Regions from separate parts of the Paenibacillus sp. RS8 genome, predicted to be linked through region 3. Evidence: riboswitches for the same ligand, from Rfam matches in the RefSeq annotation. Region 3 holds a riboswitch; each other region holds the start of a gene.
The links. A riboswitch is a leader RNA that binds a small molecule or an ion and turns the genes downstream of it on or off. The one in region 3 is predicted to bind cyclic di-AMP.
Positions count from the first base shown of each region.

Region 1: it holds a riboswitch for cyclic di-AMP, as region 3 does, so the genes downstream of both, ACDZ28_RS20125 (KamA family radical SAM protein) here and ACDZ28_RS08635 (C40 family peptidase) in region 3, are expected to answer to the same signal.
Region 2: it holds a riboswitch for cyclic di-AMP, as region 3 does, so the genes downstream of both, ACDZ28_RS11115 (hypothetical protein) here and ACDZ28_RS08635 (C40 family peptidase) in region 3, are expected to answer to the same signal.

Region 1 covers NZ_CP168131.1:4,265,633-4,270,508, reverse strand. Annotated here, with positions in the region: gene ACDZ28_RS20135 (ABC transporter substrate-binding protein) at 1-718, shown strand, start outside; gene ACDZ28_RS20130 (helix-turn-helix domain-containing protein) at 858-2,525, shown strand; cyclic di-AMP (ydaO/yuaA leader) riboswitch at 2,574-2,715, shown strand; gene ACDZ28_RS20125 (KamA family radical SAM protein) at 2,855-4,024, shown strand; gene ACDZ28_RS20120 (hypothetical protein) at 4,026-4,751, opposite strand; gene ACDZ28_RS20115 (ABC transporter permease) at 4,748-4,876, opposite strand, start outside.
Region 2 covers NZ_CP168131.1:2,169,664-2,174,539, reverse strand. Annotated here, with positions in the region: gene kdpA (potassium-transporting ATPase subunit KdpA) at 1-891, opposite strand, end outside; gene kdpF (K(+)-transporting ATPase subunit F) at 904-981, opposite strand; gene ACDZ28_RS11120 (hypothetical protein) at 1,108-1,524, opposite strand; cyclic di-AMP (ydaO/yuaA leader) riboswitch at 1,715-1,904, opposite strand; cyclic di-AMP (ydaO/yuaA leader) riboswitch at 2,325-2,490, shown strand; gene ACDZ28_RS11115 (hypothetical protein) at 2,623-3,114, shown strand; gene ACDZ28_RS11110 (hypothetical protein) at 3,131-3,652, shown strand; gene ACDZ28_RS11105 (hypothetical protein) at 3,692-4,144, shown strand; gene ACDZ28_RS11100 (lysostaphin resistance A-like protein) at 4,226-4,876, opposite strand, start outside.
Region 3 covers NZ_CP168131.1:1,641,353-1,646,228, reverse strand. Annotated here, with positions in the region: gene ACDZ28_RS08650 (M1 family metallopeptidase) at 1-469, shown strand, start outside; gene ACDZ28_RS08645 (hypothetical protein) at 481-1,311, shown strand; cyclic di-AMP (ydaO/yuaA leader) riboswitch at 1,526-1,664, shown strand; gene ACDZ28_RS08640 (C40 family peptidase) at 1,718-2,146, shown strand; cyclic di-AMP (ydaO/yuaA leader) riboswitch at 2,507-2,648, shown strand; gene ACDZ28_RS08635 (C40 family peptidase) at 2,654-3,145, shown strand; gene ACDZ28_RS08630 (GNAT family protein) at 3,375-3,860, shown strand; gene ACDZ28_RS08625 (cytochrome c) at 3,988-4,344, shown strand; gene ACDZ28_RS08620 (4a-hydroxytetrahydrobiopterin dehydratase) at 4,436-4,723, opposite strand.

The DNA of each region.
Region 1 (4,876 bases), 2.6 Mb from region 3:
GGTAGGGTATCCTCTATCCATGGGTGAAGGCCAGGTCTTTGAAGATCAGTTACAAAGTGTCGAGGATGTAGGCTTCCCTATCAATCTGGAGAAAACATTAGAGCTTCAACCTGACCTAATTATCTATGCGGGCACAGACGAAGCTGATTTTGAGCAGCTGTCCAAAATCGCACCTACAATCATTTTTGATACCTTTGCCCCATTACAAGAACGTATGCTGGACATTGGTGGAATTCTTGGTAAAACAACAGAAGCAGAAGCATGGCTAGCCCAATATAAAACAGCTGAAGAAGCTATGTGGAAACAATTGAAGTCTGCTGGTATACAAGAAGGTGAGACAGCTTCGGTCTTCACTTATTATCCGGGAGACAGACTGTTTATAATGGCGGCAACTGGACTTTCACAGGTACTCTATGGGGAGACTGGCTTCAAGGCAACTCCAGCTATTCAGAAGATACTCGATGAAGGTAAAGGCTTCCAGGAAGTATCTATGGAAGTGCTTAAAGAATATGCTGGAGACCGGATATTCATCTTGACTCCAGTTGCGGATGAAGCAAAACAATCTACAGAAAATTTATTAAAGAGCCCTATCTGGAAGAGCCTTCCTGCCGTCAAGAACGGATATGTCTATACGCAGGACATCATGAAGACCTCCAGTGATGCAACTACAAGAGAATGGCTGCTCGGCGAGATTCCTCAGCTATTGAATATGAAATAACCCTCCATGATCGAGTGTTTAGCACACGGCTGATAGAAAACTTCAAGAAGCATATCAACAGCTGTTGATATGCTTCTTTGTTTTATATACAATAAGTTCATTGATAATCATTCTCACCAAAAAAACGGAGGCTGAACCTATGCTGCAAACATCATCGTCCTGCCCCCCGCTCCACTCCCTGCTGTTTCAGCTGATGGATGCCGAACTGATACTTCAAGCTGCCGATTCAAGCCCTGTATCACGTACAACTCATGACTACACCCTTCTCGTATTTACCGGGGGGAACGGGCAACTGAACCTCGATGATCAGAGCGTGACGCTGAGTACAGATAAATGTTATCTACTAGCTCCCGGAATCTCCTATTGTACGAGCAATCAGGAAATGACCATGTATTATTATCTCATCACCTTTTCAGCAATTTATACAAAAGAGCATCCAGAACGTTATTCTGGCGAACTACTTTCAGGCAGACGCGAATTAATTGTCCACCCGTTCACTAAGGTAATCCGTCTTGTGGAAGATTTGCTTATGAACAAGAATAGCTTCGATGATGTGCAGCAATTCAAGCGACAATTGAAATTCCAGGAATTAATGCTGCTATTTTTTGAGCATAATTATCCTTCCAAGCATCTACCAAGTCCCACAGAATCCGTAGAAATGACTATACAATTCATAGAGGAGCATTATACAGAGAGCATCAGCGTGAAGCAGTTGGCTGAGCTTGCGGGGATATCGTTCTGGCAGTATACACCGATCTTTCAACAGCTTACCGGCAAAAAGCCACTTGAGTACCTGACCGATCTGCGCATTAGTCATTCCAAGCGCTTCCTGCAGGAATCGACGGAACCGCTGCGTGAAATTGCCAGACTGGTAGGCTTCTCCGATGAATATTATTTCAGCCGCCGCTTTCGGCAAAAAACCGGAGTTACCCCCGGACAATATGCGCATCAGCGAGGTCGTAAGCTTACCGTCAAAGATTGGACAGGCCATGAAGTGGAGATTCCAGAGCAAGCGAGACGCATTGTCTATCATGGAGAGACACTTGGCGACCTTCTCGCACTAGGCGTGAAGCCCATCGGAGGAGATGAAGCATTCGTGCGGAACAGCGTCTATAAACATCGGCTTAAAAAGCTCGCCAATGTTGGTTTCCCGCTGGACCCGCAGCTGACCGCTTCACTTAATCCAGATTTGATTATTTTGGCCAATAGTGATGAAAGAGCCTATAGGACCGTTTCCGGCATCGCCCCGACACTCACCTTTGATTCCTTTGCGCCACTCGAAAGTCGAATGCGAACACTAGGCAGCTGGCTCGGTAAACAACGCGAAGCCGAAGCGTGGCTGGAGTCATTTACAATCAAAAACGCTGCCATGTGGCAGCAGCTTTACGAGACCAGTCTCCAAGCCGGAGAGACTGCCTCTGCTTTGGTCTATGACCACGGAAATCATCTGTATGCTATGGGAATGTCCGGATTCTCCACAGCGCTTTATGCACCATGTGGTCTACAACCGACAGAGGAGATTCAAGCCATACTGGATGAAGAATTAGGGTTCGCTGAAGTTGATCCAGCGCGATTACCTGCTTATACTGGAGATCATATCTTCATGCTCATTCCTGAGCGTCCAGACTCACGGGCTGCTATGGAACTACTACTAGACAGTTCACTTTGGAAAAGTCTTCCGGCAGTACGTCAGGGACATGTTTATCTGCTCGACGGAAGCAAATGGAACTCTAGTGATGCGTTAACTCGGGAAAAGCTGCTAACGCTGCTACCTAAACTGCTCGGTGGAAGCACCCCTAGTAATTGAAGGTGAATCTAGGATTCCCTTTTGACTTTTCAAAACTTCATGGGGTATACTTTACCTACGCTTAATTTCCAACTTTTACAGTTGAAAAGCGGGGGAACCAGTTAATTGGGGCGAATCATTGAGCATTAGAATGTAGGGTACCATCTTACCCGAGTCCGTCAGCTAACCTCGTCAGCAGTGGATGGGTCTGCTTTTCATGTTATTTACATAACCAGAGACCCTTGCTAAGGGTCTCTTTTTGTGTTTTTTTGGACCCTGCTGGCAGTAGATTGGCCTTTGACACTAAGGCTTCCTCTTTTCTCACACAAAGGGACAAAGGAGAGATGTAAGTGCAAAAGGTAAAGTACATCACGGATATTCACAAAATTGCTATGTTGTCTGATCTGGAAAAAGAGAACTTGAAAGAAATCACGGACAAATTTGTTTTTCGTGTGAATGACTACTATCTGTCTTTAATCAACTGGGACGATCCAGATGATCCCATTCGTAAACTGGTTATCCCTAACGAAGGTGAACTGCTGGAATATGGACGTTGGGATGCTTCGGATGAAGACACGAATTATGTGGTGCCGGGATGTCAGCACAAGTATAAAACAACAGCATTACTGATTGTATCCGAGGTCTGCGGAGCCTATTGCCGCTACTGCTTCCGTAAACGCCTGTTCCGAAATGACGTGAAAGAAGCGATGTCTGATGTCTCTCCGGGTCTGGAGTATATTGCAAACCACCCTGAGATTAACAACGTTCTTCTTACGGGCGGTGACAGTTTAATTCTCTCCACACCAAAGCTAAGATCCATTATTGAAAACTTAAGAAGCATTGAGCATGTCAAGATTATCAGATTAGGTTCGAAGATTCCCGTATTTAATCCGATGCGGATCTCGGAAGACGAAGAGCTGCTGGAGCTGATTCGTACTTACTCTACCGAAGACAAGCGAATTTATGTTATGGCGCATATCAATCATCCTCGTGAAATCACACCTGAAGCCAAAAAAGCATTTAAAGCCCTCCACAACGCTGGGGCAATTGTCGTAAATCAGACCCCCGTCCTTAAAGGCATCAATGATGATCCAGTTATATTGGGAGAATTATTAGACCGACTCTCATGGGCTGGCGTAACACCTTACTACTTCTTCGTGAATCGTCCCGTTGCCGGAAACCGAGATTTTGTATTACCTCTTGAGCAAGTCTATCAAATTGTAGAAGAAGCCAAAGCCAGAACCTCAGGACTTGGCAAAAGAGTACGCCTATCCATGTCACACACCTCCGGAAAGATAGAAATTCTCGCCATTGATAACGGAAAAGCCTATCTTAAATATCATCAATCCAGAGATCAGGAATACGGAAAGTTCATGATTCTAGATTGCCCTAAGGATGCAGAATGGTTTGATGATCTGCCCGGAAATGAGGAATATTGGACCCCTCCTGTGAAAAAGAATGACGCTATTATTTCTGTTAATGAGTTATCAAACAAGACTGCGGATCTGATTTGTAAATAATTCAATCGATTCTTTTAATAAAAATCCTGACCAAGATACTCAGAAGACTCAAATGAAATATAAGTCCCACCATAAAGCATGCAATCACACTAAAACTACTAGCATCTTCTATAGCAAAAAACAACTTAGCAGGCCAATACGTAGGAATCCACGCACCTGCAAATTGCCATGGTGATGGAATAAAATACGCTACGATTGGCCCTGCTATAAACAAACCACCTATCTTAGATAAAGCTAAGCCTTCTACCTTATTTGCAGCAAAAGAAGCAAGAAATAAAGCAAAGCAAGGGGCTTCAATTGCTAATAATAAAAGAATGTATATATGCTCCAATTGGAAGTTAGATAAGCCTGAAACTATAAAATACACCAATGATAGAAGTGTACAAAGTACAGATGGAAGAACTAGACGATACACCATGTACCCCTTACGCATTAATGGCGTAACCGCGTAATAAGAGATGATGTTCTCATCACGTTCATCAAGCATTAAAAGACCTGTCATCATACCGGTCAGCATGGGAAAGGTCATTACTAAAAAAATCGCAGCAAAGCTACTGTATTCATTTAAATCGAAAGCATAACCGTTTGTAAGCCACTCTGCCGCTATTGGAAATCCAAATCTTGAGACGACTAAAAGTGCTAAAGGAGCAAAGATGCCGACCATAAGCACCGGGTCCAACCCAGCATGACGGATATCGCTTAGAAAAAGCGTATGATACTTCTTCATCTCTTGACTCCTCCCTTGCCTATGCGCATCATTACATGTTGCTCGAAGGACCTTTTTGCCCAGACATATATCACAACATTCCAGAGCAGTAATATCGATATGGAGTACATGTAATTGCCAAGTGA
Region 2 (4,876 bases), 530 kb from region 3:
GTTCAGTCCCAGCAGTAGTACGAACAAGGTCATCATTGCGGTAAAAATAACCCAGCCCTGACGTTTGTTCTTAGCAAACAGTCCGTACATATAAGGGAGCGAAGCTGGCAGCATCCACATAGAAAGAATCTCCAGCACGTTCGTAAGTGGATTAGGGTTCTCAAAAGGATGCGATGAATTGGCCCCGAAGAAGCCACCTCCGTTCGTGCCCAAATGCTTGATCGATTCCAGAGAAGCTACTGGACCGATAGCAATCTGTTGCGTTTGCCCCTCTAGTGTAGTGACTTCAAGTGATGGCTTGAGGGTTTGCGGCACATGTAGTCCTACCATTACCAATGAAACTAGCAGAGCCAGCGGAATGAACACACGAATATGTGCTTTGACGAAATCCTCGAAGAAGTTCCCGACTGATGTGCGTCCTGTGATCCCTCTGACAAAGGCAACCGCAACTGAAAATCCGCTCGCTGCAGACGTGAACATCATCATCGTGATGACAGCCATTTGTGAAAAATACGAAAGTCCCGTCTCCCCGCTGTAATGCTGCAGGTTCGTATTAGTCATAAAGCTGATCACCGTATTGAACGAAAGCGTCTGTTCCATATCCGCAATTCCATTCGGATTTAGCGGTAAACCCCGCTGCAATCGAAGAAAGATATAGCTGAAAGTAACCAGTACGATATTCGTTAAAACAAAGCTGAGCGCATACTTTTTCCAGGACATCCCTTCCCGTTTTTTCAGTCCGATCAGCTTATAAATCCCTTTTTCCACGCCTCCAAACCATCGATCCGTACGATTGGGTTCATTAGAAAATACATGATATAAATACGTGCCCATCGGCTTAACCAGCAAGATGAGAATGACGATTACAGCTACGATTTGCAAAATGCCCATGAATGCCCCTCCTTAAAATTTCTCCGGATGAATCAATGCGTAAACAAGATATAAAAACAGCAGTAGGGTAACAGCGATGACTAGAATCACAGCTTATCCCTCCCTGTATCCTCAACTACACCTGCGCACCAGCGCATAAATCCATAAAACAACCCGTAAATTACAGCTAACGAAGCCACCATATACAGATCCATCATATCTCCCGCACTCCTTCTTTTATCCTTGATGAGGTGATTTATCGATTAGAAAATCAGCATCACCACTGTGGGAATAGATTACATAACTTGCACCAAGTCTTTTATAGACCAATCTAGGATTTATTGAGCTTGTGATCACAAAAATCGGCTGCGTCGTCCAGGTGCGGCACATCTGAATGTAGCGGCAGCATAACGTAAAGCTGCTCTCGAACAGATATACCCGGCCTACCGGGAACGGGGGGCGAAACCAAGTATTCTGATGGCGGGTATCTACTAGAACGACTTTCTCAATCCCCATCTCTTCAAGTAGGGACTTCTCAGGCAAGTTGTTGGTCAATCCCGCCATCTTAATGCCTCTAAATTTTAGAAGCTTAATAAAATGTTCTCCTGCCTTCGTTGGCGCACATACCAGTACATATTCATTCTGATCTGTCATCTCTTATTCTCCTCAAATGCTTTGCTTGTAAGATCAGAGCTTGATCACCCTGGTCTTGAAAGAAAAGCTACCGCTAATGATGAATATAACGACCTCTTCGTGAGGTTTTCCATAAATGCTTTGCTTAAAAAAGCACAGCAAAAAGCCACAAAGGATTCTCCTCTGTGGCTCGCTAGCGGTCACATTGCACTCATCCTCTCTCCATACGCTTACGAGGTTAGCTGTCGGATTCGGGCGGTGAGAGTCGCCCTACCTGTATAGATGCGAGCTCACTCGTATCTTCTACAGGATTCACCCCATAACCGGCTTCCGACTCTCACATCGTCTGCCGATTGTTGGTTCCCCCGCTTTCCTTACCGGAAATTAAGCGGATCAAATATTCGATTGTTGTTGAAACAGGAGTAATCATACCCTTATGCAGGAAGTATTGTAAAACGTGATTGATGCCAAAATAATGCAAATTAAAAACTATTTTCGCATTGGATAGCGCTTACTTGATATTCAATCTCTCTATATCTCTTGTTTACTCGAATTTGAATCAATTAGCGAAAAGCGGACGGACTCTGTGATTTTATTCACCACAGCTGGAGAAATCACCAAAAATCGCCTATATAGGAAAGGAAACGAGAAGTCGAGATTAAACGAGGAAGAAGCTCGATAACACGCAATAAATACCTATTTGGCAGGATTTTTCGTCGTAGTCGGTAGGATATGGTTCAAATTGCGCTCAAAAGAACACTTTCTGCTTTTACAGAAACACCTTGAAAAGAGTATGATTCGGATTGAATCTATTTCACGAAATACAATCAACGCTGAGTTCCTGTATTTGCAGGGAACGGGGGAACCATCGGGCCACATGGCCTACTTGGGGTGAATCCGAAGGAGACTGTTCAAGTCTCACATAGGTAGGGCGACTCTCACCGTCCGAATCCGACAGCTAACCTCGTAAGCGTAAAGAGAGAGACCCTTGATCCGCCACGCTTTGGCACAGGTGTGTATGCCTGTATTCCAAAACCGCAGCAGAGGTCCTCCTCTTGCTGCGGTTTTTGCGTTACCTGAACCTACCCGGGTAATAGCATGCTGGACGGGGTGAAAGGAATGAAACACTATTATTGGGGAACTCAGCAAGGGCTGCTTGAGCCGATAAGTCTAAATTATGTTTGCTTTGGAGCGTTATGGTTCGAAGAGGATCATCACAGAACTATTGTCGGCTATGCATTTGGTCAGAACCAAATTGAATCCTTGCGCCATTTCAGCAGCCCTTCTACTTGTGAGTGCTGTATGGACCGAAGAATTATATACGAAATATATAAAAATATCAGAGAAAAGCAGCAGCTGCAGGATTGGTCGGCACACCAATGTTTTCCGTGGCTCGCCGCTTTTAAGAAACCTTGGAAGGACGTTGCTATTGGTTGGTACGTAATGAGATCCCGCAGCACCTTCCCCTTACATTTATCCATTATACGTAAACAGAAATTCCGACTATGGCTGGAGCATGCCGCAGTCTGTGAGAACGAAGCTGAAATGCTTGCCTGTATAGAGAAGGCTAACCTTACTCACCATGTTGAGCTTAAGCTTTTGGAAACCTAGGGAGGAGCAACTTGTCATGGACCAGCGAAGACTATCTCGCATTGAAGTATTCGTCTTTGATTCACCTGAGCCTATTCACTATGGAATGGAAGCTGATCCAGGCAGCCGGTATGGCATCCTGAAACTTACCTGTAAAGGGGGGAGCAGCTGGGGGGCATGTCTTATCTCAGCCAATACCAGAACCTTCGACCTTATTAAATGGAGTTCTTTTCTCAGAATGATATACCACTGCCGGCTTGAGGAAGCGATAGATAAAGTACGTACCCATGGTTCAGAGTGGGATCAGACTCAGTTTGAGCTAGTGCAAGATGCTTTACAGGATTTAAAAGCCAAGCTGCAGGGTAAATCATTGGCAGATCATATCCAGCAAGGTCGTCTGTACAGAGCTGTCGCCGGTGGAAGAGATTCCAGAGGGGGGCGGCTATACTATAAACCATCTAAGACCGTATCCAGTATTGCGCTTCAAAAGCATAGTTATCCAGAACCTGATACCGCCGAGCTTATCAACAAATCCATTTCTTACTTTTCTATATTATAGGTTCATCACATAACCCATTCTGAAAGGATCGTGTTTATCATGCCTGACCCCTTACCTGCCGAATCACCCCGTAGAACTATATTTGCAGAGTGTGTTCAAAAGAATACGAATGATATCTATGCGCTCAGTTCTATGTTGTTACAACAATCAGCAGAAGCCGAGAGAGTTACTATCCGTACTTTTAAAGAGCTTCATAAAATATTCCGTCAAAAAAGCTTCGACAGCCAGCTATTCTCTATCGAAGCTTACCGCTCTTGTATCCGACAATGCGCCGATTATTACGCACGCCGGTCTCTTCTGTCTGCCAAGGCACTGCCTTGGGAGGAACAGCTCGTAAAAGTGATGTGGTATGGCCTAAAGCTATCTTTACCTCAAATTAGCATTATCCTGCAAAAGAGCGTTCCTGTACTGAAAGATCAGCTTAGACATGTGCGGGAGCAAATGACTGCTCAAGAGGAATTGCTGCCTAGCGGTAATTTGTCTGTTGTATAGCCCTCGGAGCTCACTTTGGTCGAAAAGCTACCTAGCGTAGTTGGAGGGCTGACATTCAGCATTTCAACCCTCCCGTGGGAGTTACTTCATATATAATTGAATAAAATCTATGAGGGTATGACTAATGATTGGGACAAGGATATTATTATTTCGAGTATAAAGATAGACAAAATAAATATGCATAACCATCAATTGAATCATATACACCCAATTAGTAATTAAATAATCCATAAAGGTCATATTAACCATACTCATTTGAAAAGGAATATGCATCAACGCAAATAATAATCCAACCACTACAATGGCAAGATATTTATTCTTAATCAAGCCTGTAATTCGAGTCTGGATATAACCTCTGAACATTAATTCTTCGGGCAGTGCAGTGAAAATGAAGAGTATTAATAACTCTAACCACAGATTTGCTCCTTCCAATTGAATTTCTTTCTTATGTAGAATGAAGTCTAGAATAATTTGATAGGTAAAAGGAATGGCCCCAACAATACCTAGAAGAATAGACATCGCAGTATTGGAAGTAGTTAATCCAATGCTCTGCAGGCTCTCCTTCTTTGACCTCAATAAAAATAGCAGTGGCGCTAATTCAAGAATGAAAATAGAACTATAGATGGCTAATTTCAATAGATGTTCATTTGAAAAATGAAGCCCTGCTCGTTCTAAAAAATCGGTTTTATACATCAATAGACCAAATAAATAAATGATTAAGGCATTATAAAC
Region 3 (4,876 bases):
TTTCCAGCATCCCACTACATCTGATTTTCAAAAAGTCGTTGAGAAGGTAACCAAAAAATCGTGGCAGCCTTATTTCGAGGATTATGTTTATGGTGGCGGTGCTCCTGATTTCTCAGTAGATACGATTACGATTAAAAAGAATGGCAGCAGCGAGGCTCAGAGCTACGAATCCATAGTGAAAATTACAAACAAAGGGAGTCATTACGTTGACGTTCCCATTAAATTCACATTCGCTGACGGTTCTGCGGCAGAGCGGGTCTGGAACGGTGAAGGAGCAGAGACTACGTTTCAGCTGTTAAGCGATAAACTTCTCCTCTCTGCTGAGATTGATCCAGAGCATACCGTTCTTTTAGAAAACAAACATCTTAATAACTTCAGACTGGCGGAAATAGAGCCCAAAACACTCTCCCGCTGGACGTTAAGTGTAACTAAATTAGTTGAAACCGTGCTCGGAACTCTTGTCTGGTGAGGTGAATGATTATGAGAACATCGATAACCCGCGGCTGGCAAAGCATGAAGGAGCAATTTTATATTCTGATTCTGCTCTTCATCTATCGACTGCTCTGGGGCTACTTTATGTACGGCTTCATCCGGTCTGCTATCGTTCCAATTCTACTGCGCTACCCAGATAAAGACGCTGGAGGCAGTGGAATGGGTAGACTACTCTATTATGTCGAAGGGCAGTTCAGCTTGAACACAGATCCTGAGATACGTAATTGGTTATGGATGTTCCTAGGGCTTGTTCTCTTACGACTGCTGCTCTCCCCCTTCATAAGAGCAGGATTACTGCATGAACTCCATCAAGAGAGAAAAGGAGAGCGAGGCCTGTTCTTTTTTCCCGGCATGAAGCTTTATGGATTTCCAGTGTTTATCTTTAGTTTAATCGAATGGGTGCTGGCTCTATTGCCGTTATACTGGCTCGCTCCAAAAATGTACGGGCTGTTCTTATCTTCCTTTCTGAACTCCTCTTTGTTACTTCATCTAGTTCCATACGTATTGGCATGGCTTATATACATCTTTATCGTTCGCCTGTTCCTTCTATATATGCAGTTTGGTTATACCAGCGGTACGGGGATGTTCTCCTCCCTATTCATCTGTATAAAGTCACTGATTCCTGCACTAGGCATTTCAATCATACTTGGTGCAGCGGGCCTTATCCTTCTGCTGGTGTGCGGACTATCCGGTATCTTCTGTCCTGGCCTGCCGGCACTTCTTATTCGTCAACTCTCATCACTGCCCTCGACACTTTTCAAAATGTGGGGAATTTCCGCTCAATATCATCTATGGCGCAGTAAAGCATTTCCACAATAATTTATGGCATTACAACACATAATATAAGAGTCCCGGTTCCTAAATCAGGAGCCGGGACTCTTTCGCGTTACAGACAAATTATGGCGATTTGCAAATTCGTAAAGACTTTGTTACAATAAGTCCTGTTCCATTAGTAACAAGTTTGTAATCATTTGAAACGATTTCTACATAACTTCATGTATTCATCGTAGTCTTGTCGATAAGTCACTATCTGGTGCATAAAACGCCGAATTCCTTGCACCGGGAAGTGGGGGAACCATATTTTGGGTGAATTGATCTCGCTTTGCAGTGATCATAGGGGAACCTTCTACCGAATCCTTAAGCTAACCTCACAGGCATTGGAAGGGGTACAATTTTTTTGAAGAATTTAAGAAAAGCATGCGTCGCTGCGGCGCTGGGACTTGTGATGGCGTTCTCTATTGGTGGAGGAAGTGCCTTTGCAGATTCTAAGATGGATAGTGTTATTTCAAAGACAATTGGAGTTGCCTATAAAACCGGAGGCACTAGCACTGCCGGGTTTGACTGTTCTGGATTCACTACGTATGTATTCAAGAAGGTGGGTCTTTCTTTGCCCCGCACTTCAAAAGCTCAATATAATGTTGGAACTCCTGTAGCCAAAAGCAAATTGCGTTCAGGTGACCTAGTTTTCTTTAACACATTGGGCAACGGCGTATCCCATGTCGGCATTTATGTTGGAAACGGAAAATTCGCACAATCATCATCTTCATATGGCGTGACCATCACTTCACTTAGCCAGTCCTACTGGGCCAATCGCTACGTTGGCGCTAAAAGAGTAATGAGTACTTCCTCATATCAAGCTGTAGCCTACGATTAATACTTCCCCACAACTATAACCTCACAATTACAACTATATAGACCTGGATTTGATTATCACCTTAATCGAATCCAGGTTTTCTTTTGCCTTATTATAATCTTTACACCTCTAGAACAGACTTTAAACACTTTTATTTGATAAAAATTTCAATAAATATAAAAATAAGTTTAATATTATCGCTTACATATGCATTTTGTCTTTAAATATATGAATTTTTCTGCATGATTAGGTTAAAAACGATTGCCAAGCGGCACTCTGTTTGTTACAATAACTGCAGTAAGATTTTAGTAACATTTTTGTAATCATTAAGTTGTTATTTACAAAGGTTTTGTCATGTATTGATTACAAGCTATTCCTAATCAACAGTCTGAGCCGAGTTTCCTAACTATTAGGGAAACGGGGGAACCAACTTTGGGTGAATTGACCTCCATTTTTAGAGGGGTCATAGGGGACCTTCAACCGAACCCTTAAGCTAACCTCGTAGGCATCTGGAAGGGGTATAAACTTTTGAAGAAGAAGTTAGCAGCAGCTGTACTCAGCTTTTCCATTATCTTCACCATCGGAGCAGGAAGCGCTTTCGCGGATTCCAAAATGGATAAAGTGATCGACAAGACCATCGGAACTAAATACGTATCCGGCGGGATCTCCACAAATGGATTTGATTGCTCCGGATTTACAATGTATGTTTTTGATAAAATCGGTATCAACCTACCACACCAATCAGGTTCCCAGTATCAAATGGGTACTGCTATCTCCCGAGATGATTTAAGATCAGGAGATCTTGTATTCTTCAATACAAGTGGTAAGGGTGTTTCCCACGTCGGCATTTATGTCGGTGAAGGCAAGTTTGCACACGCATCTTCCTCACGCGGTGTAACGATTAGCTCCCTGAGTGATAGCTACTACGTAAAACGCTATATCGGTGCTAAACGGATTATGAGCACTGATGCTTATCATTCTGTTGCTTCTGAGACAGAAGATAATGATGATGTTCAATAAGTAGAACGTACATAGGCTCTTTTCCAAGATGTTAATTCTTGGGGAAGAGCTTGTTTTTTTGTCTTATTTAATATTTACCCCTCTCAAAATTTGTAAAACAGTATTCCTTATAAATTTTCTGAGTTGATGACCCCTCTTTTTGTATATAATTAGTTACAAGTATAGACGCCTTCGGCACTCGTAAGGACGGCAAGCGTTATAACCCTCGTGAAAGGAGGTCTTTGACCTTATGATAAATCCCTCGGTTACTTTTCATGTAACTCCTATGGAGACTAGTCACGCGGAAGAGATATGCAATTGGAATTACACCCCCCCTTATAATATTTACGGCTGGATGCCGTGGGAACAAATGCAGGCTCTAGGCATCGAGTTCGGTGATCCTCAGCTACGGAATGAGCAATATGTCTCCATATTAAATGGGCAAGAAGCTTTGTGTGGATTCGCGCAGTTGTTCCCGATGGAAGGTGTTGTACGTTTGGGGATTGGCATGCAACCTGATCTGTGCGGCAAAGGGCTAGGGAAATTATTCATGGATGCAATCGTGCAAGAAGCCTTGCTTCGTTATCCTGAGCGTGAGATTGATCTAGAGGTATTGACCTGGAACCAGCGTGCGATCCGAACTTACCAAAAGTGTGGATTTACGATTACAGATACGTATGAGCGCCTAACCCCATCAGGAAACAAACCTTTTTATTGCATGGTCTATGAGAAATGATATTAAAATCCATATTTTTCAATCAATTGATGGTATTATCGTTCATTTTTTTGTCACAAACCCTATGATAACGCTTCACCTTGAGCTATAATGTAGGGAGCAGCTTACATAGAAGGGACGAACTGGGATGCAGAAATGGATCATGAGCGGTTTGTTTTTTGCCGCCTGTGCCTTTGCGGTAGTACTTATGTTTACACTTCCAGGTAAAGAAGAGGTAGCTGAACAGAATAAACCCACAATGCCGGTAGTTCAGTTGGATGCGGCAAAGGCAGAAGCAACCGTGAAAGCCAGCTGTATCACCTGTCACGGCGATCAGCTTCAAGGTGGAGTTGGCCCTAGTCTTCAAAATGAAGGCGGTCAGCATGATGCTGAAGAAATCTACAGCATCGTCACTAAGGGACGCGGTCAAATGCCTTCCTTTAAAGAAAAGCTAGCCCCTGAGGAGATCGCAAACGTCGCCCTCTGGCTCTCAGAGAAAAAGTAACAGTAACTACTACCTAAGCAACTAAAAACGCCCGTGCCAGAAGATAGTTCACTATCTGCGCACGGGCGTTTATTTATGAGTTTGGGTGACACTAACGATTTTTCTCAAAGGCTTCATTAAATTCATGTGCCTCTCGAATATCTAGAGCTGTAATACCGTCTTCCTCATTTGATTTCAGTCGTAAAGTCACTGTCTTATAATCAATCGTAATATGTGGATGGTGATCAAAGGCTTCTGAAATGGTGGCTACTTCATCAACGAAAGCAATACCCTTCATATATTGGCTGAACATATATTTTCGCACCATGGTATTCTCTTCGAGCTTCCAGCCTTCCAGCTTGCTGATCTGCTCACGCAGTTCTTCTTCGGTAAATAACAATTCGTTTCCTCCCTTACTAAAAATTGCAGTAAAATCCGCAGGTCCCTTTACTCGTCTTATTCGTTAAACAAAACATCCCTTAGCTTCTGAGGTCCAAGGGATGTGCCAGGATAAAGGCAATATTTTTGATTAAATGTATTCAAGAATCCCAGC